2 regions of the Pseudomonas fragariae (ex Marin et al. 2024) genome follow, and region 2 is predicted to be linked to the other one. Evidence: predicted binding sites of a transcription regulator. Region 2 holds the regulator's gene; the other holds the start of a gene.
The links. The regulator sigma-54, encoded in region 2, starts transcription at its own class of promoters, with help from an activator protein. The targets are predictions, from matches to a motif close to ANTGGCATNNANNTTGCTNT.
Positions count from the first base shown of each region.

Region 1: the regulator sigma-54 is predicted to act here: its motif matches at 7,803-7,822, upstream of AC54XV_RS17870 (flagellar basal body rod protein FlgF).

Region 1 covers NZ_CM184369.1:4,158,905-4,169,211, reverse strand. The annotation lists gene cheR (protein-glutamate O-methyltransferase CheR) at 1-231, shown strand, start outside; gene cynR (transcriptional regulator CynR) at 325-1,239, opposite strand; gene cynS (cyanase) at 1,313-1,780, shown strand; gene AC54XV_RS17905 (nuclear transport factor 2 family protein) at 1,791-2,264, shown strand; gene flgB (flagellar basal body rod protein FlgB) at 2,543-2,950, shown strand; gene flgC (flagellar basal body rod protein FlgC) at 2,954-3,394, shown strand; gene flgD (flagellar hook assembly protein FlgD) at 3,410-4,099, shown strand; gene flgE (flagellar hook protein FlgE) at 4,125-5,453, shown strand; gene AC54XV_RS17880 (flagellar hook-basal body complex protein) at 5,651-7,399, shown strand; gene AC54XV_RS17875 (hypothetical protein) at 7,400-7,591, opposite strand; gene AC54XV_RS17870 (flagellar basal body rod protein FlgF) at 7,875-8,615, shown strand; gene flgG (flagellar basal-body rod protein FlgG) at 8,662-9,450, shown strand; gene flgH (flagellar basal body L-ring protein FlgH) at 9,535-10,248, shown strand; gene AC54XV_RS17855 (flagellar basal body P-ring protein FlgI) at 10,262-10,307, shown strand, end outside.
Region 2 covers NZ_CM184369.1:5,031,172-5,041,478, reverse strand. The annotation lists one part of gene AC54XV_RS21840 (IS3 family transposase) at 1-11, shown strand, start outside; gene AC54XV_RS21835 (DUF2753 family protein) at 862-1,323, shown strand; gene AC54XV_RS21830 (superoxide dismutase) at 1,325-1,936, shown strand; gene AC54XV_RS21825 (hypothetical protein) at 1,964-2,098, shown strand; gene AC54XV_RS21820 (HPr family phosphocarrier protein) at 2,123-2,395, opposite strand; gene rapZ (RNase adapter RapZ) at 2,411-3,268, opposite strand; gene ptsN (PTS IIA-like nitrogen regulatory protein PtsN) at 3,271-3,735, opposite strand; gene hpf (ribosome hibernation-promoting factor, HPF/YfiA family) at 3,746-4,054, opposite strand; gene AC54XV_RS21800 (RNA polymerase factor sigma-54) at 4,130-5,623, opposite strand; gene lptB (LPS export ABC transporter ATP-binding protein) at 5,806-6,531, opposite strand; gene lptA (lipopolysaccharide transport periplasmic protein LptA) at 6,532-7,080, opposite strand; gene lptC (LPS export ABC transporter periplasmic protein LptC) at 7,067-7,639, opposite strand; gene AC54XV_RS21780 (KdsC family phosphatase) at 7,648-8,187, opposite strand; gene AC54XV_RS21775 (KpsF/GutQ family sugar-phosphate isomerase) at 8,187-9,161, opposite strand; gene AC54XV_RS21770 (ATP-binding cassette domain-containing protein) at 9,466-10,275, shown strand; gene mlaE (lipid asymmetry maintenance ABC transporter permease subunit MlaE) at 10,275-10,307, shown strand, end outside.

The DNA of each region.
Region 1 (10,307 bases), 870 kb from region 2:
TTCAACCTGCTCGACAGCTACGCCTCGCTGGGCAAGTTCGACATCGTTTTCTGCCGTAACGTATTGATCTACTTCTCCGCCGAAGTGAAGAAAGACATCCTGCTGCGCATCCACGGCACGCTCAAGCCAGGCGGCTACCTGTTTCTCGGGGCTTCCGAAGCGCTCAATGGTTTGCCGGATCACTATCAGATGGTTCAGTGCAGCCCCGGGATCATCTACAAGGCCAAGTGACGGTCTGTCAGTGGCCTGTCATGAACAAAGAGACCTTCGGGTCTCTTTTTTTGTGCGCGGTCGAAAATAGCTCTGACCGTCTGCCCATCGGGCTCAGGTTTGCGTACTACTGCCGTTCACCAGTTTTGCAAAAGCCTTGGCGGCGGCGCTCTGGTAGCCGTTTTTACGCCGCAGCAGCGCAACCGTTCGCCCAGGCAGGGCAGGGATCGTCTGGACTTCGCACAACCCGGGCTGCTTGCGAACGATGGCATCGGGAAGAATGGTCGCCATGCGGCCCTGGGCGACGACCTTGAGCAAAATGGCAATCGAGTTCGCTTCCAGGCCAATGATCGGCTTGAAGTTCTGCATCTGGCACCAGGCATCCAGCAGCTGGCGAGTGGCAAATCCGGGGGCCAGCAAGGCGAAGCGAAGCGCTTGCAGGTCCTCAAGTGTCAGCGCGGCCTGCTTCTCGGAGGCAGGTTTGGCCATGACCAGGCACAGTTGTTCATCGAACAGCGGCTGGCTGTCTATCTCGACAGCGTGACTGCCGGCAAAACCGATGGCCAGATCGAGCGCGTCACTGATCAGTGCCTCGGTAATCTGCTCCAGAGGCAGCTCCGTGAGGATGATTGCCACTCCCGGATACAGCGCGCTGAAGCGGTCGATCAGCGGCGCTATCAGGTATTCACTGAAGGTAGGCGTGACGCCGAGGCGCAATTGTCCGCGTGACAGGTCGCTGACATCGTTGAGCGCACGCTTCCCGGCATCCAGCTCAAGCAGGCAGCGACGCGCGTGGTCCAGATACACGCGGCCGGCATCGGTCGGCACGACGCTGCGGCGGGTGCGGTCGAACAGTTGCACACCCAGACTGCTTTCCAGCTGCCTGATCTGTTGCGACAACGCCGGTTGCGAGACATGCAGGGCCTCGGCCGCCCGGGTGAAATTGCCATGGTCGGCGACTGCCAGCAAATAACGTATATGGCGTAACAGCACAGCATCACCATAAGTCAGGGTTATGGCGATGATCATAAATCAGTCTTGGATCTTATGGTGATAGTTGCCGATCCTGTGAGTGATGTGAATTCATTCCGGAGGGTTACCTATGCCGCACAGCAATATTTCCCGAGCGCCGCGCCAGCATCTGACTGAACGTGTGCTGCAGGCCAAGACTGCGAAGAACCTGACCTGGGCGGGACTTGCAGAAGGTACGGGGTTGAGCGTGGTGTATGTCACCGCTGCATTGCTCGGGCAGCACCCTTTGCCGCAGGCGGTGGCCGAGGTGGTCGCCGAGCGTCTCGGACTGGACCGGGACGCGGTCGCCGAACTGCAAACCATCCCGTTGCGCGGCAATGTCGAAGACGTCTCCAGCGACCCGACCATCTACCGCTTCCATGAAATGGTTCAGGTCTACGGCACAACGCTGAAAGCACTGGTGCATGAGCAGTTCGGCGACGGCATCATCAGCGCAATCAACTTCAAGCTCGACATCAAGAAAGTCGACGATCCGGAAGGGGGAGAGCGAGCCGTGATCACCCTCGATGGAAAATTCCTGCCCTACAAACCGTTCTGAGGACGCTGAGATGAGTGATAAAGGAAGACCGCCATTGCCACCCTTCACCCTGGAGACTGCAGTCCAGAAAGTCCGTGGCGCCGAGGATGGCTGGAATTCACGCGATGCGGCGAAAGTCGCACTGGCTTACACCGAAGACACCTACTGGCGTAACCGCAGCGAGTTCGTCAATGGTCGCGCAGAGGCCCAGGCCTTTCTGGAACGCAAGTGGCGTAAGGAACTGGACTACCGGCTGATCAAGGAGCTCTGGGCATTCACCGATAACCGCATCGCCGTGCGCTATGCCTACGAATGGCATGACGACTCCGGCAACTGGTTCCGTTCGTATGGCAATGAAAACTGGGAGTTCGCTGCAAACGGCCTCATGCAACGGCGCTTTGCCTGCATCAATGATTTGCCGATCGCCGAGTCCGAGCGCAAATACCATTGGCCGCTGGGGCGCCGACCGGATGATCACCCGGGGTTGAGCGAGCTTGGCCTCTGATCAATCGTCAAAGGGACCTTCGGGTCTCTTTTTTATTGGGTGTCCGGTTGAGGCAATGATGAAGGGCCACGATTGCCAGGCGGCAAGCCGGTACTGGCAAAAAAACGGCACCCACCTTGCCGCTTTACCCCTCCACAGCGGAAATGCCTTGCCGCTTTTCTGGCATTGCCGCCTCGCCGCCGCCTGTGGACCCTGCAAACATTGGCTTTTACAACATGGCACGCCGATTGCTTTGTCAGTAACAACAGAATCAGGTCAACCGGCAAAGGTTTCCCGAAATGAGCATCAGCTTCGATAAAGCGCTAGGCATACATGAAAAGGCTCTGAACTTCCGGGCTCAGCGTGCAGAGGTGTTGGCCAACAACATCTCCAACGCCGACACCCCGAATTTCAAGGCTCGCGATCTGGACTTCTCTTCGGTGCTGGCTGCCGAAAACGACAAGGTCCAGAACGGTCACTTCGCGCTGAACAAGACCAACAGCCGCCATATCGAAGCCGAGGGCATGGGCAATGACGACGGGACGCTGATGTATCGCACGCCGTCGCAGCCTTCGCTGGACCAGAACACCGTTGATTCCCAGGTCGAGCAGGCCAGCTACACCGAGAACGCCATGGGCTTCCAGGCCAGCTTCACATTGCTCAACAGCAAGTTCAAGGGGCTGGTTGCAGCCCTTCGCGGAGAATAATTCATGTCACTAGCCAATGTGTTCAACATTGCCGGTAGCGCCATGAGTGCCCAGACCACGCGTCTGAACACCACGGCCAGTAACATCGCCAACGCCGAGACCGTGTCTTCGAGCATGGACCAGACCTATCGCGCCCGTCACCCGGTGTTCGCCACCGTGATGCAGGGTCAGCAGTCCACAGGTGGTTCGCTGTTCCAGGACCAGGGCGAAGCCGGGCAGGGTGTTCAGGTCAACGGCATCATCGAAGACAGCTCGAACCTGGAAGCACGTTACGAGCCCAATCATCCTTCCGCTGACAAGGACGGGTATGTCTACTACCCCAACGTCAATGTCGTGGAAGAAATGGCCGACATGATTTCTGCCAGCCGGTCTTTCCAGACCAACGCAGAAATCATGAACACCGCTAAATCCATGATGCAGAAGGTTCTGACCCTCGGTCAGTGATAGAAGGCGAACGTTATGGCCGTTGATAGCACCGCAGCAAACAGCGTTTCATCGACATTTTTGAATACGCTGCAGAATCCGACGCCGACCGCGACGAATTCTACCGGCACGCTGGGCAAGGACTCTTTTCTGCAGTTGCTCGTGACGCAGATGAAGAACCAGAACCCGCTGGATCCACAGGACAACACGCAGTTCGTGGCGCAACTGGCGCAGTTCAGCAGCCTTGAAAGCATGCAGAACCTGACGTCGACGGTGGACACGATCGCCAGCAGCTACAAGTCGTCGCAGGCCTTGCAGGCCTCGTCACTGGTCGGTCGCTCAGTGATCATCGATGCGAGCAGCACCTCGGTCGATACCACCAAAGGCCTGACCGGTTCGATCGTGGTGCCGAGCGAAAGCTCGCTAACGACGGTCAAGGTGTACGACGCGCAATCGAATCTGGTCGACAGTGTCGACCTGGGCACGCAAAAAGCCGGTACCACCAGCTTTGCCTGGGACGGTACGGACTCAAGCGGTACCCAGCTGCCATCGGGCACTTACAGCTTCAAGGCTGAAGGCTCGGTCGAAGGCAAGAACACACAGTTTTCAACTTACCTGCCCGCCACGGTCAACAGTGTCACGCTGGGTGTCAATGGCGCAGAAACAACGCTTAACCTGGCCAGCGGCAGTGTTGCCCTGTCCAAAGTTCAAACTATCGGATTGTAGAGCCGCTACGGCGCAGGAGTGAAACATGTCTTTCAATATCGGCCTTAGTGGGCTCTATGCTGCAAACAAAAGTCTCGACGTTACCGGCAACAACATTGCCAACGTCGCGACAACCGGTTTCAAATCGTCACGTGCCGAGTTCGCTGATCAGTATGCTCAGTCGATTCGCGGTACTTCCGGCAATACCAGCGTCGGCAGTGGTGTGACAACCGCTGCGGTTTCCCAGCAGTTCTCTCAGGGCAGCCTGACCACCGGAACAGCCAACAGTCTGGACCTGGCCATCAATGGCGACGGGTTCTTCATGATGAGCAATAACGGCGAGAAGCTGTATACCCGTGCCGGTGCATTCCACACCGACAAGGAAGGCTACGTCGTCAATAGCAGCAACATGAAGCTGCAGGGTTACAACGTTGACGCCAATGGCGCTGTGGTGACCGGCGCGCTCAGCGATCTGCGTGTGAACGCGTCCAATCTGGAGCCCAAGGCGACGACCACGATCACTAACTCCGCCAACCTGAACTCGACGACTGCGTTGCCGACCGTTGCGACGTTCGATGCGACCGATACCAATAGCTACAACGTCAAGTACAGCACCCCGACTTACGACACTCAGGGTAATGCGCACACCCTGGATCAGTATTTCGTCAAGACCGGCACCAATACCTGGTCGATGTATTCCCTGATGGACGGGCGCAGCATTTCCGATCCGACGTCCACCGCGCCGGACAAGAATGACCTGACATTCGACTCCTCGGGCAATCTGGTGACCACTGCCGGCGGCTCTGTTCCTACCGACAGCGCCAACATCAAGTTCAACGCTGACGGTACATTCGCCGTGAGCAACTGGGTGCCTGGCGTGCAGGTCGGTACTGGCACGACAGCTACCTGGGCAGCCAACGGTGCGACGGGCGCTGCTTCGATCAAGCTGGACATGTCGAGCACTACCCAGACCGCTTCGGTATCCGGTCTGCTCAAGCAGGATCAGAATGGCTACGCCACTGGCCAGCTGAGCGGCATGAACGTTGACTCGAGCGGCAACCTGTTCGCCACTTACACCAACGGCAAGTCGCAGGTGATCGGTCAGACTTCGCTGACCAGCTTTGCCAACGTGCAGGGTCTGGCGCAGGCCGGCGGCACCAACTGGCGTGAAACGTTCGCTTCCGGCGTCCCGGTGAGCGGCGCTCCACAGTCGGGTACGCTGGGTTACATCACCGGTCAGGCGCTGGAAGAATCCAACGTCGACCTGACCATGGAACTGGTTAACCTGATCAAGGCGCAGAGCAACTATCAGGCTAACGCCAAGACCATTTCCACACAAAGCACCATCATGCAGACCACTATTCAGATGACGTAACACGTGTTGTTGGATGCGTGTTGAAAGAGCCCCTGTAAAAAGGGGCTTTTTTATGGGTGTCTGCAAAGTATTTTGTTATGTCTTTTTTAGTACTGAAAGTTACGGATGACTCCCGCATCCTACTTGGAAACTTCCTACGCACGATGATGTGAGAATAAAACTCCTCTATGAATTGCCTGTGCGGCAAGGGAGTTCTCATGTCATTCAATACAGCGATCAGCGGTATTCATGCTGCCAATAAACGACTGGAAGTGGCGGGCAATAATATTGCCAACGTCGGTACCCTGGGGTTCAAGTCGTCTCGTGCGCAGTTTTCTGCTTTATATGCGTCCGCACAGTTGGGGGCCGGACAGCACGCTGTCGGCGATGGCGTACGACTTGCTTCGGTGCAGCAGAATTTCAATCAGGGTGAAACCGTGATCAGTTCCGGCAATGCGCTGGATATGCGTATTCAGGGCAACGGTTTTTTTGTGGTCAGTGATCAGGGTTCGTTGGCCTATACGCGGGCCGGCGCCTTTTTGAAGGATGCTGCCAACTTTGTCGTCGACAGCGATGGCGGGCGCTTGCAGGGTTACGCCGCAAACGACAAGGGCGAGATTGCCAGTGGTATCCGCACGGACCTGCAGATCGATACGTCCAACGTCGGTGCCAGGGCCACGACCACGGTGGCTGAAACTATCAATCTGGATGCCTCGCTGCCTTCGCTCGCCCGCTTGCCGACCTTTGACCCGGCCGACCCCGCGACCTACACACGGGTCGCCACCCGGACCATCCAGGATGTGGGCATCACTCCGGTGCCCGCAGCCGATCATGAGCTCAAGCAGTATTTCGTCAAGACCGAGGCTAATCAATGGTCCATGTATGTGCTGGTGGACGGGCGCAATCCGGTGGATCCCGACAGCGTAGCGCCGTTGCAGGTGAGCCTTGAGCTCAAGCCTGACGGCTCCCTGTCGTACAGCGGCAATGATCAGCACCTGAGCAAAGTCTCGGACACCGAATTTGCCTTGCAGGGTTGGGTACCTGCCACGCAGATCAATGGCGCGTGGGCGGCGAACGGCTCGCTGAACGGCGGGGCTGTTTCGTTGCCGTTGAGCGATGCCGGGACCAGTCTGCTCGACCCGGGCGATACGGTCATGCATCGGCCGGTTCCGCACTTCAATCCCGCAGATCTGAACACTTACAGCAGGATGTTCGGTAACCAGATCTTTGACAGTCAGGGCAACACCCATGAGCTGAAACAGTATTTCGTGAAGGACGGCACCAACAGCTGGCGCATGCACGTGCTGATCGACGATCGAAACCCGCAGAACTCCGCTTCCACCACGCCGCTGACAGCGAATATCGTCTTCGATTCGCATGGCACTGTTGCGTCGTTGACCGGCAGTCCGGGTCTGAGCAGCAGCAATGGCAATCAGCTGAAACTCACGGGCTGGTCGCCGGTGATGGCGGTTGATCCTGGCACCAGTCGTGAGCGCTGGATAGCCAACGGGGCGGCCGGCAGCGCTGACGGCATCACCATCGACTTCACCCATCTGCTTCAGCACAACGCTGCCAGTTCGCGCTCCGCCGCCTACGTGGATGGCCATTCGGCAGGGGAGTTGAAAAGTCTCGACGTTGGCCGGGACGGCATTCTGCGTGCCGGGTTTACCAATGGCATGACTAAAGATATCGGTCAGGTGATGCTCGCCAGTTTCGCCAATCCCCATGGCTTGCAGCCGCGTAGCGATACACGCTGGGCCGCCACCGCTGATTCCGGAGTGGCTGAATATGATGTGCCGGGCGTCGGTACGCTGGGCAGTATCGTCAGTGGCGCGCTGGAGGGTTCGAACGTCGTGCTGGCCGATGAGCTGATTGCGCTGATCCAGGCCCAGACGGCCTATCAGGCCAACTCCAAGGCGATATCCACCGAAGTGACGTTGATGCAGACGCTGATTCAGTCGACCTGATCAGATCGAGCAGTCGGCTTTGATGAAGTGGCCTTTCAAGCGTTTCCAGCCTGGGCCCGGGCTGGCCTGGGCGCAGACGATCCGGCTGTCGCCCTGCCATTTGTAATAGTGGGCGGGATCGGCCTGAGAGAGCAGGGCAAGGGTCATCAGGCTCGCGCTCGCGATACCGATGATGCACGCACGAAAAGGCATGACGGTTCCCGTTCAGGGTTGCGGTGTCGGCAAGGTTATCACTGTCGATCCGGTTCTCGGCGCAGTTCGATGAAGTTTTTTTGGCGGTGTTTCCGGTCTGGCAAGCGGCAGGCGGCAGTCCACCGCCGCTATTGGCTGACGCGCGCTCCTCAGGCCGTCGGCGAATGCCGGTTTTTACTGGCTAATCAGGCATTTGTATCGAGCCTGACAAGTTGGTTCAAAAATTGCTTTAACCCTTTCAGAACAGCTACAGGCGGCAAGCGTCTGTCGGAGGAGGAAGACTGTGGACAAGTTGCTTTACGTCGCAATGAGCGGTGCATCCGAAAACGCGATCGCGCAAAAGGCTCATGCCAACAACCTGGCAAACGTCTCGACCAACGGTTTCATGCGTGACCTTGAACAGGCCCGCTCGATGCCGGTGTTTGGCGAGGTCATGCCATCGCGTGCCTACGCCATGAGCGAGCGTCCCGGGACCGACTTTTCCGCCGGCGCCATGGTGCAGACCGGTCGTGAGCTGGACATCGCTGTCAAGGGTGATGGCTGGATCGCGGTGCAGACGCCTGACGGCGGTGAAGCCTACACCCGCAGTTCCGGCATGAACATCGATGCCCTGGGCGTGTTGCGCGACGGCAGCGGTTTGCCGGTTATGGGCAACGGCGGTCCGATTGCCGTGCCGCCTCAGCAGCAGATCGAGATCGGCGCCGACGGCACGATCAGCATTCGTTCGCTGGGCGAGAGTCCGCAGGTGATGGCGCAGGTCGACCGCATCAAACTGGTCAGGCCTGACCTGAAGACCATGGAGAAGGGCCCTGACGGTCTGATCCATACCAAGACCGGCCGGCCTGCCGACGCAGATGCCACCGTTCAGGTCGAGTCCGGCTTTCTGCAGGCGAGCAACGTCAATGCGGTCGAGGAAATGACCTCGGTACTGGCCTTGTCCCGTCAATTCGAATTGCACGTCAAGATGATGAAGACCGCCGAAGAAGACGATCAGTCTATGGCTCGCGTCTTGCAACTTGGCTAATCAATGACAGCTTGCGCCGACAAACCGGCGCTCGAGGAGAACACACATGCTTCCTGCTCTATACGTCGCCAAAACCGGCCTTGCCGCTCAGGATACCAACCTGACCACCATCTCCAACAACCTGGCGAACGTCTCGACCACCGGTTTCAAAAGTGACCGGGCCGAGTTCCAGGACCTGCTGTATCAGATCAAACGCCAGCCGGGTGCCCAGTCCACTCAGGACAGCGAACTGCCTTCCGGCCTGCAACTGGGTACCGGTGTGCGCATTGTCGGCACGCAGAAGAACTTCACTGCCGGTAGCCTGCAGACCACCAACAACCCGCTGGACCTGGCGGTCAACGGTCGTGGTTTCTTTCAGGTGACCCAGCCGGACGGCACCATTGCCTACAGCCGTGACGGTACGTTCCACCTCGACGCCAACGGCCAGATCGTCACGGCCAACGGTTATGCCCTTGAGCCTGCGATTGTCGTTCCGCAGAACGCCCAGACCTTCACGGTCGGTCAGGACGGTACTGTTTCCGTCACGCTGGCAGGCGCAACCGCTACGCCGCAGATCATCGGCAATATCCAGACCGCCGACTTCATCAACCCGGCCGGCCTGCAGGCCATCGGTGGCAACCTGTACCTGGAAACCGGTTCGAGCGGCGCGCCGCAGATCGGCACCCCTGGCCTTAACGGCCTGGGTCCGACCCTGCAGAACACCCTGGAAAACTCCAACGTCAGCACCGTTGAGGAACTGGTCAACATGATCACTACCCAGCGCGCCTACGAGATGAACTCCAAAGTGATCTCGACCGCTGACCAGATGCTGCAAAACCTGACGCAGAACCTGTAAGGCCTTGATGTCGCTGCTCGTAGAACCGCTCAATCCGATGGGGCGCCTGATAAGCGCCTGTTACACCGCGAGGTTTCAAGTGTCATGAACCGCCTTAGTGTTCCGCGTTTTTCAGTGTTGATCGCTTCATTGTGCGGGATCACCCTGCTGTCCGGCTGTGTTGCGCCGACGGCCAAGCCCAATGACCCTTATTACGCTCCGGTGTTGCCGCGTACGCCCATGTCGGCGGCTGCCAACAATGGCGCCATCTATCAGGCCGGTTTCGAGCAGAACCTGTACGGCGACCGCAAGGCCTTCCGTATTGGCGACATCATTACCATCACGCTCTCCGAGCGTATGGCGGCGAGCAAGGCGGCCACTTCGGCAATGTCCAAGGACAGCACCAACAGCATTGGTCTGACCTCGCTGTTCGGTTCGGGTCTGACCACCAACAACCCGATTGGCGGCAACGACCTGAGTCTGAATGCCGGTTACAACGGTGCGCGGACCACCAAGGGTGATGGCAAGGCTGCACAGAGCAACAGTCTGACCGGTTCGGTCACCGTGACGGTTGCGGATGTGCTGCCCAACGGCATTCTGGCGGTACGTGGTGAAAAGTGGATGACCCTCAATACCGGTGATGAACTGGTGCGGATTGCCGGCCTGGTCCGGGCTGACGATATCGCCACCGACAACACTGTGTCGTCCACCCGTATCGCTGATGCACGTATTACCTATTCGGGGACCGGAGCCTTTGCCGATACCAGCCAGCCAGGCTGGTTCGACCGGTTCTTCCTCAGCCCGTTGTTCCCTTTCTGATAGCGGGATAGACATGATCAAGCTCAAGCAACTGATAGCGGCGACCTTGTTGTTGTCCA
Region 2 (10,307 bases):
TGGCGGCGTAGCTTCTATAACTGTGTCCGGAATCAGTTGACCAGATCAAGGATGACGCTGAGCTTCTAGAAAGGCATGCGACGCGGAGCGCCGCACGATAGTTGCGATGGTCGTTCCGCACGCTCCAGCGTGGGAGTGCAGTGCTCGACGCTCTGCGTCGCAAGAGGACGCAGAGCGTCCGGAAAGGCATGCGACGCGGAGCGCCGCACGATAGTTGAGGTTATCGTTCCCTACGCTCCAGCGTGGGAATGCAGTTCACGACGCTCTGCGTCGTCAAGAGGACGCAGAGCGTCCGGAAAGGCATGCGACGCGGAGCGCCGCACGATAGTTGAGGTTATCGTTCCCTACGCTCCAGCGTGGGAATGCAGTTCACGACGCTCTGCGTCGTCAAGAGGGCGCAGAGCGTCCGGAAAGGCATGCGACGCGGAGCGCCGCACGATAGTCAGGCTGATCGTTCCTCACGCTCCCGCGTGGGAATGCCGTTCGTGACGCTCTGCGTCACCCATCCACCTCCGGTTTTGGCCGCCCATAACCTTCGTCCGAACCCGCGTGTTACGTCTCCCTCAAAGCATGTTCACGCTCACCGGTGCAAGGCCGTGCAGCGATCGGGCTTGTGTTGATTCTGTATCTCATTTAATAATGAATATCATTTCTAAAATGAACTGCGATCATGGGGTCTGTTCTGCACGAGTTGTCTTATCTGGAAACCAGCGTGGCTTGAGTCTGCGGATTCGTTGTGCGCTTGAAACCGACGAGCCTCTGCTGATCGAGCATTACCTCGCCAAGAGGCGTCCCTGGCGCGATTGAGCGCCCCGCCCCGGCCCATGGTCGCTGCCCAGTCAATGTTCCTGGAGGTACCTCATGCAGCATTGGAAACGCACCATCGAGCTGGCCAATCGCTGTTTCAATCTTGGCGATTGGGTCGAAGCTCGCGAGTTGTACCTTCAGGCGCTGGCGTTGGCGCAGGTCTTGTTCGAGCGCTGGGCGGATGTCGATGAAGCGGTCGCGGCCTGTGTGATTTCTCACCATAACCTGGCGGATCTGCACCTGAGTCTGGGCCAGCCGGAGGAGAGCGCCGAGTACCTGTGTGCCATCCACCAGCACCTGTTGCAGACCATGCAGAATCAACGCCTCCCGCCCGCGTTACGCGAGGCAGCCTTGCGCCACAGCAGCAAAACATACGCCGAGCTGCTGAGTTTCATCAGCGAACACGGCGAATACCCGCGCACTCATCGGTTGCTGAACAGCGGCAGCGAGCACACCCGTTCATCGCTACAGCGCCATTCGGCAAGCCCTTCCGGACTTTTCTACGGAGCACATTGAAATGCCATACACCTTGCCTGCACTGCCTTACGCATACGATGCCCTTGAACCACATATCGATGCGCAAACCATGGAAATCCACTACACCAAGCATCACCAGACGTACATCAATAACCTCAATGCCGCGGTCGAAGGGACGGAGTTCGCCGACTGGTCGGTGGAGAAGCTGGTGGCCAGTGTCCAGCAGTTGCCTGAAAACCTCCGTCCAGCGGTGATCAATCAGGGTGGCGGCCATGCCAATCACTCGTTGTTCTGGGAAGTCATGGTGCCGGGCGGCGGCGGCTTGCCCACGGGCGCTGTCGGGTCTGCCATCAATGAGCAACTGGGTGGCTACGAAAGCTTCAAGGAGGCATTCACCAAGGCCGCATTGACCCGTTTCGGCAGTGGCTGGGCATGGCTGAGCGTCACGCCTGACAAAAAGCTGGTGGTGGAAAGCAGTGGTAACCAGGACAGCCCGCTGATGAACGGCAATACGCCGATTCTGGGGCTGGACGTGTGGGAGCACGCTTACTACCTGCGCTATCAGAACCGTCGTCCCGAATACATCAATGCGTTCTACAACGTGATCAATTGGGATGAGGTGTCCCGCCGTTATCAGGCCGCTCTGGCCTGAGCCTGGCAGCCGGACCCAAGGCGGCGTATGCGCTCCGGATTCCTCACGCTCAGCAATGTGCGGTTATTTCGTCTGGCAGTCGGGAGCGTGCTGCTGTTGGCGGGTATGGCGCTACTGATTGCCCACGGGCTGAGCTGGATGCGCGTGCAAGGCTGGTGGTGACGGATACCGCGTTTGTACGAGGGCTTATTCGCCCTCATCAAACCGGTTGTCGATCAGCTCGATCAGGCCATCAAGCGCTTCCTGTTCGAATTCGCCTTCGGTGTGCAGGTGGATCTCGGTGCCCTTGCCGGCAGCCAGCATCATCACGGCCATGATGCTTTTACCGTCGACCATGCTCTCCGGAGTGCGGCCGACCCTGATCTTGCAGGGAAACTTGCCTGCGACCCCGACGAATTTGGCGGCAGCGCGGGCGTGCAGGCCCAGTTTGTTGATGATGGTGATTTGACGAGCGGGCATCGCAGTGAAAATCCTTCAGCTGAGGTCGCGGTGGCGGACCTGAACGTTCTTGAGTGATTGTTGCAAGACCTGACCAAGCCGCTCGGTCAGGTAGACCGAACGATGGTGTCCGCCGGTACAGCCGATGGCAATGGTAACGTAAGAACGGTTACTGGCTGCAAACCGGGGTAGCCATTTGTTCAGGTAAGCGAAGATGTCCTGAAACATTTCTTCGACGTCAGGCTGCACCGACAGGTAGTCGATAACGGGTTGTTCAAGCCCCGAGTGGTCGCGCAGTTCTGGCTTCCAGTACGGATTGGGCAGGCAGCGCACATCGAATACCAGGTCTGCATCGACAGGCATGCCGCGCTTGAAACCAAAGGACTCGATCAGAAATGCAGTGCCTGGCTCGGGCTTGTTCAGCAGACGAAGCTTGAGCGCGTCGCGCAACTGATAGAGATTCAGGTGGGTGGTGTTGATCTTCAGGTCGGCCAGATCGATGATCGGGCCAAGCAGTGCGGTTTCATCACGTATCGCTTCGGCCAGCGAACGATCTGCCGTGCTCAGCGGGTGGCGGCGCCGGGTTTCCGAGAAGCGCTTGAGCAGGGTGGCTTCGTCTGCATCCAGATACAGCACGTCGCACTGAATATTGCGCGAGCGTACTTCATCCAGCATCTGCGGAAAACGGGTCAGGTGGCTGGGCAGATTGCGGGCATCTATCGAAACCGCCAGCAAGGGTTCGGCGAGTTCGGTGTTGATCAGCGCGCGTTCGGCCAGCTCCGGCAACAGGCCGGCCGGCAGGTTATCGACACAGTAAAAGCCGTTGTCTTCCAGCACATCGAGCGCCGTACTCTTGCCTGAGCCGGAGCGACCGCTGACGATGATCATGCGCATGGTCAGTTTCCGTTCTGCACGTCCAGCACCACTTGATAAAGCGCCTCAGCGCTTTCGGCACTGCGCAGGCGCTTACGCACATCTTTGTCGTCGAGCATGCTGGCGATCTGGCGCAGCAGCTCCAGGTGTTCATCGGTGGCAGCTTGCGGGACCAGCAAGACGAACAGCAGGTCGACCGGCGCACCATCGATGGCGTCGAAATCCACAGGGGTGGAGAGGTGAATCACTGCACTGACAGGCTCGCTGCAGTCAGCGAGGCGGCAGTGGGGGATGGCAATACCGTTGCCAAAACCGGTCGAGCCCAGTTTTTCCCGGGCGACGAGACTTGCGAATACTGTGTCCGACACCATGCCCGGCACTTCACGGCCGATCAGGTTGGCAATTTCTTCGAGTACACGCTTTTTACTGCCGCCCGGCACGTTCACAAGGGAGCGGCCGGGGGTCAGGATATTTTCGATTCGGATCATTAAATGGGCGTTAGCGAGCGGCCGCACCTTTGAGGATGCTTTGCTGCTTTTCCTTATGCTTGAGCAATTGTCGGTCTAGCTTGTCAGTGAGCAGGTCGATGGCAGCATACATGTCATCATGTTCAGCATTGGCAACGACCTCTCCACCATGGATGTGCAACGTGGCTTCGATCTTCTGCTTGAGCTTTTCGACCGTCATCGTGACCTGCACGTTGGTAATCTTGTCAAAATGCCCCTCGAGCTTCTTGAGCTTGAGCTCAACGTATTCACGAAGGGGTTTGGTCACTTCCAGTTGGTGTCCACTGATGTTGACTTGCATACAGCTTTCTCCTTTGCCAGTGCATAAAGAGGCAGGCATGGCGCATGCCTCTGGGACGCTGTGGCTCGGCCTGCATCACATCAGCCGCTTACGCTCACTGGAAGGGGCGATCCCGAGAGACTCACGGTACTTGGCGACTGTGCGACGGGCTACTTGAATGCCTTGTGCCTCCAGTAAACCAGCGATCTTGCTATCACTCAACGGCTTTTTCTGATTTTCCGCCGCAACCAGTTTTTTGATGATTGCGCGAATTGCCGTGGACGAGCATTCACCGCCCTCGGAGGTGCTCACATGGCTTGAGAAGAAGTATTTCAGCTCGTAAATGCCGCGTGGGGTGTGCATGAATTTCTGGGTGGTTACGCGCGAGATGGTCGACTCGTGCATGCCCACTGCCTCGGCGATGTCGTGCAGGACGAGCGGCTTCATGGCCTCGTCACCGTACTCGAGAAAGCCGCGCTGATGTTCGACGATTTGCGTGGCGACCTTCATCAACGTTTCGTTGCGGCTTTGCAGGCTCTTGATGAACCAGCGCGCTTCCTGCAACTGATTGCGCATGAAGGTGTTGTCTGCGCTGGTATCGGCGCGCCGTACGAAGCCCGCGTATTGCGGATTGACGCGCAGGCGCGGCACCGACTCCTGATTGAGTTCGACCAGCCAGCGTTCATTGTCCTTGCGCACGATCACATCCGGAATGACGTATTCGGCTTCTGTGGATTCGATCTGCGAGCCTGGACGCGGGTTGAGGCTCTGCACCAGTTCGATGACCTGACGCAGCTCGTCTTCCTTGAGCTTCATGCGTCGCATCAGCTGGCCGTAGTCGCGGCTTCCGAGCAGGTCGATGTAGTCGCTGACCAGGCGTTGTGCTTCTGTCAGCCAGGGTGTTTTTGCTGGCAGCTGGCGCAGTTGCAGCAGCAGGCATTCGCTCAGGTTGCGAGCGCCGATGCCGGCAGGTTCAAACTGCTGGATGCGGTGCAGTACGGCTTCGATCTCGTCGAGCTCGATGTCCAGTTCGGGGTCGAAGGACTCGAGAATCTCATCGAGCGTCTCGTCGAGATAACCCTGGTTGTTGATGCAGTCGATCAGCGTAACCGCTACCAGACGGTCCTTGTCGGACATCGGCGCGACATTCAGTTGCCACAGCAGGTGGCTTTGCAGGCTTTCGCCCACAGAGGTGCGCGTGGTGAAGTCCCACTCGTCGTCATCGTTGCTTGGCAGGCTGCTGGCGCTGGTCTGGTAGATGTCTTCCCATGCGGTATCGACGGGCAGCTCGTTGGGAATGCGTTCGTTCCATTCACCTTCTTCAAGGTTGTCCACGGTAGGCGCGGATTCCTGATAGGTCGGTTCCTGAACGTCGGGGTTGGGCTTTTGTTCGATGTTGTCGGCAAGCGGGTCGGAATGGTCGAAGTCGTCGCCTTCTTCCTGCCGCTCCAGCATAGGGTTTGACTCCAGCGCCTCCTGGATCTCCTGCTGGAGATCCAGAGTGGAAAGCTGAAGTAAGCGGATTGCCTGTTGCAGCTGCGGTGTCATCGTCAGCTGCTGGCCCATTCTCAAGACTAGCGATGGTTTCATGGCAGGGGCTAAACACCTTATTCGCCGGCGCGCATGCGCCATCTACTACAGGCGCCGTGGCGCCAACTTAAGCAAATTATATGCCTGAAACCTGTGCGTTTGCCTAGAGTGATATGACAAATAAAATGTTGTCAATACACTGCGTAGGCATCAATCGGCTGCGAAGCGCAAAGGGCAGTCGATTAAAGGCGGAACTCGTGGCCGAGGTAGACCTCTTTCACCAGCTGATTCGCCAGAATGGTCTCCGAATCGCCTTCCGCAATCAGCTGTCCATCGTTGACGATGTAGGCTGTTTCGCAGATATCCAGCGTTTCCCGGACGTTGTGGTCAGTGATCAGTACACCGATACCCTTGGCCTTGAGATGGTGAATGATCTGCTTGATGTCGCCTACCGAAATAGGGTCGACACCTGCAAACGGTTCATCCAGCAGGATGAATTTAGGCGCGGTGGCCAGAGCCCGGGCGATTTCCACACGGCGACGTTCACCACCCGACAGGCTCATGCCCAGGTTGTCACGGATATGGGTGATGTGGAACTCCTGCAGGAGGCTTTCCAGCTCCTTGCGGCGAGCACCGGCATCGAGCTCCTTGCGGGTCTCGAGAATCGCCATGATGTTGTCGGACACCGACAGCTTGCGGAAGATCGAGGCTTCCTGAGGCAAGTAGCCGATGCCTGCGCGGGCGCGACCGTGCATGGGTTGATGGCTGACATCCAGATCGTCAATCAGCACGCGCCCCTGATCAGCCTGGACCAGACCCACGATCATGTAGAAGCAGGTGGTCTTGCCGGCGCCGTTCGGGCCCAGCAGGCCGACGATCTGGCCGCTGTCGATGGAGATGCTCACATCGCGCACGACCTGCCGGCTTTTGTAGCTTTTAGCCAGATGCTGGGCTTTGAGCGTCGCCATTTACTGGGCCTTCTGAGGTTGATCGGTTTTCTTTTTCGGCTGGATGACCATGTCGATACGCGGACGTGGCGTGGTCACCTTGGCGCCGCCATTGGCCCGACCGGCACTGACGACCTGTCTGACCGTGTCGTAGACGATTTTCTCGCCTTCCGAGGTGTTGCCGTCATTGATGACCTTGGCCTTGTCGATCAGGACGATACGGTCCTGGCCGGCGTAATACTGGATGGTGACGGCATAGGCCTGCACGATCGGCTTGTCCACGGCAGGCTTCTGCTCGTAGTAGGCCAGGTTGCCGACGGAGGTAAATACGTCGACTTCGCCCTGGGCATTACGCGTGATCGTCACGGTGTTGCCCGTGATTTTCATCGAGCCCTGAGTGATGATGACATTGCCCTTGTAAGTCGCCACGCCTTTCTTGTCATCGAGCTGAGCATCGTCAGACTGGATGTGGATAGGCTGATCTCGGTCGGTTGGCAGGGACCAGGCGCTCGCGCTTCCCAGTGCTGCGCCCAGGCCGAGCAATAAAGGAAGAGTTTTAACGAGCCTCATACTGTCCTCTTACGTTGGACAGCAGGTCCATCCTGCTGTCTTTCAAATACGCTTTCATTCCCTTGGCCGTAGTGACACCGCCCGCGCCGTCGATTCTAACGTCTTGGTCGGTCTGCGCATATTCCTTCTGAGGAAATACGGTCATGCGGCTGCTGGTAATAATGGTCGTGCGCTGTTTTTCATCGGTGCGTTCAACACGAACGGAATCCATCAGCTCGACCTGATCGCCGTCGGACGAAACTTCACCTCGTTTGCTTTGCACGTGCCACGGAAATGCTCCGCCGCGGTACATGTTCAGATTGGGTGTCGTCAGCAGGCTCACATCTGTGGCCTTCACATGCTCGACCTTGTCGGAGGTCATGTCGTACTGAAGTGTGCCGTCTGGCAGGTACTGCACGCTGCGAGTATTGATCGCATAGTAGTCGATCGCCGTGTCGTCAAGCGACGCATCAGGCTGGTCCATGAAGCTTTCCGGGCTGATGTTCCAGTAACCGACCGCTGCCAGCAGCAGCGCCAGTACCCCGAGAAGCAGGAACTTGCGAATTTTTTTAGTGAACATAATGGCTTCTATAAATAGGCGGAGTGAGCCGCTTCAAGGTTGCCTTGCGCACTCAGAATCAGTTCGCAGAATTCGCGCGCTGCACCTTCGCCGCCTCGCGCCCTGGTTATCCCGTGTGCGTGCTCGCGTACAAAGCCGGCAGCATTGGCCACTGCCATGCCCAGACCGACGCGTCTGATGACGGGCAAGTCTGGCAGATCATCACCCAGATAGGCGACCTGTTCGTAACTCAGGTTGAGTTCTGCCAGCAACTTGTCCAGTACCACCAGTTTGTCTTCACGTCCCTGAAACAGGTGTTCAATGCCCAGGCTCTTTGCCCGGCGCTCGACTATCGCGGTCTTGCGGCCACTGATGATCGCCGTGGTGACGCCCGAGGCTATCAGCATTTTAATGCCCTGGCCGTCGAGAGTATTGAATGTCTTGATCTCGCTGCCGTCTTCCATGAAGTAAAGGCGGCCATCGGTCAGCACGCCATCGACATCGAAGACTGCCAGCTTGATGGCCTTGCCGCGTTGCATGAGATCCTGGGTCATTATTTCGGTTTCCATTACATGACGCCTGCGCGCAGGAGATCCTGCAGGTTGAATGCGCCAACCGGCCGGTCGTTCTGGTCTACGACAACAAGCGCACTGATTTTGTTGTCCTCCATGATTTTCAGCGCCTCGGCGGCGAGCATCTCGGCATGGGCGGTCTTGCCATGAAGCGTCATGACCTCGTCGATGATGGTCTGGCGGATATCGACGGGGCGGTCCAGTGTCCGGCGCAAGTCACCGTCCGTGAAGATGCCGGCCAGTGTGCCGTCGGCTTCGACGATGGCCGTCATGCCCAAACCTTTACGAGTCATTTCAAGCAGTGCGTCGCGCAACAGGGTGCCACGTTGCACGCTGGGCAGTGATTCGCCGGAGTGCATCACATTCTCGACCTTGAGCAGCAGGCGGCGACCCAGTGCGCCGCCCGGATGGGAGAATGCGAAATCTTCGGCAGTGAAACCGCGCGCGTCGAGCAGCGCCACGGCGAGGGCGTCGCCCATGACCAGTGCGGCGGTTGTCGAGGACGTCGGTGCCAGGTTGAGCGGGCAGGCCTCATGCACGACATGCGCGTTGAGGTTGATGTCGGCAGCCTTGGCCAGAATGGACTCGGGGTCGCCGGTCAGGCTGATCATCTTTATGCCCAGGCGCTTGATCAGTGGCAGCAGGGTGACGATTTCGTTGGTGCTGCCGGAGTTCGACAGGGCCAGGATGATGTCATCACGGGTGATCATGCCCATGTCGCCATGGCTGGCTTCGGCCGGATGCACGAAAAACGAGGTGGTGCCGGTGCTCGCCAGCGTGGCGGCGATCTTGTTGCCGATGTGTCCGGACTTGCCCATGCCGACCACGACCACACGCCCTTTGCTGGCGAGGATCATTTCGCACGCGCGCACGAAATCGCCGTCAAGACGTTCAAGCAAGCCTTGTATGGCTTCTATCTCAAGGCGAATGGTGCGTTGCGCCGATTGGATCAGGTCACTGGATTGGTTCATGTCTGGAGAGGGTCAGCCTGCTGAAAGGCGGCGATTATAGCGGTAATGAACGATTCCCTCACGTCTGATCGTCGTTGTGTTGTTTTTAAACGAATTTCCTACGCACCTGCGGGTCTGTATTCAAGCCTGTGGCCATAACATTGTGGTACAGAATAATTCAGCGAATACCTGAACCGCTCGGTTCTCTTCTTGGGGGCGGGTGGCTGCGGTGATATAGTTCGCGGCCTGTTCGGCACGCCTGGGCAGCCTGTCGGTGTTCAAAAACCGGCGGCTCGGGGTGGAAGCTGTATCGCAAGGAGTTTAGATGAGTCCTGATGACGCCTATGCGGTCGAGTTGAAAGGTGTGTCTTTCAAACGCGGTGCGCGCAGCATTTTCAATAACGTTGATATTCGTATTCCGCGCGGCAAGGTCACCGGGATCATGGGGCCGTCAGGCTGCGGCAAGACGACCCTGCTGCGCCTGATGGGTGCCCAGTTGCGCCCGAGCGAAGGGCAGGTGTGGGTCAATGGCCAGAATCTGCCTGAGCTATCGCGCAGTGATCTGTTCGATGCCCGCAAGCAGATGGGCGTTTTGTTTCAGAGCGGTGCGCTGTTTACCGATCTGGATGTTTTCGAAAACGTCGCCTTTCCCCTGCGCGTGCATACCGAGCTGCCGGAAGAAATGATCCGCGACATCGTTCTGCTCAAGCTTCAGGCCGTGGGCCTGCGCGGTGCGGTGGAACTGATGCCGGACGAATTGTCGGGCGGCATGAAGCGTCGTGTCGCGCTCGCGCGCGCAATCGCTCTCGATCCGCAGATTCTCATGTATGACGAGCCCTTCGTCGGGCAGGACCCGATTGCGATGGGGGTGCTGGTGCGTCTGATCCGCCTGCTCAACGACGCGCTGGGTATCACCAGTATCGTGGTGTCCCATGACCTCAGCGAGACGGCGAGCATTGCCGACTATCTCTATGTTGTCGGCGACGGGCAGGTGCTGGGGCAGGGTACGCCTCAGGAACTGATGTCCTCGGACAATCCACGTATTCGTCAATTCATGACCGGCGAACCGGACGGCCCTGTACCGTTCCACTATCCGGCGCCGGATTTTCGCGAAGATCTATTGGGGAAGCGCTGATGCGCAATAAGTCACTCATGGACCGGGTTCGC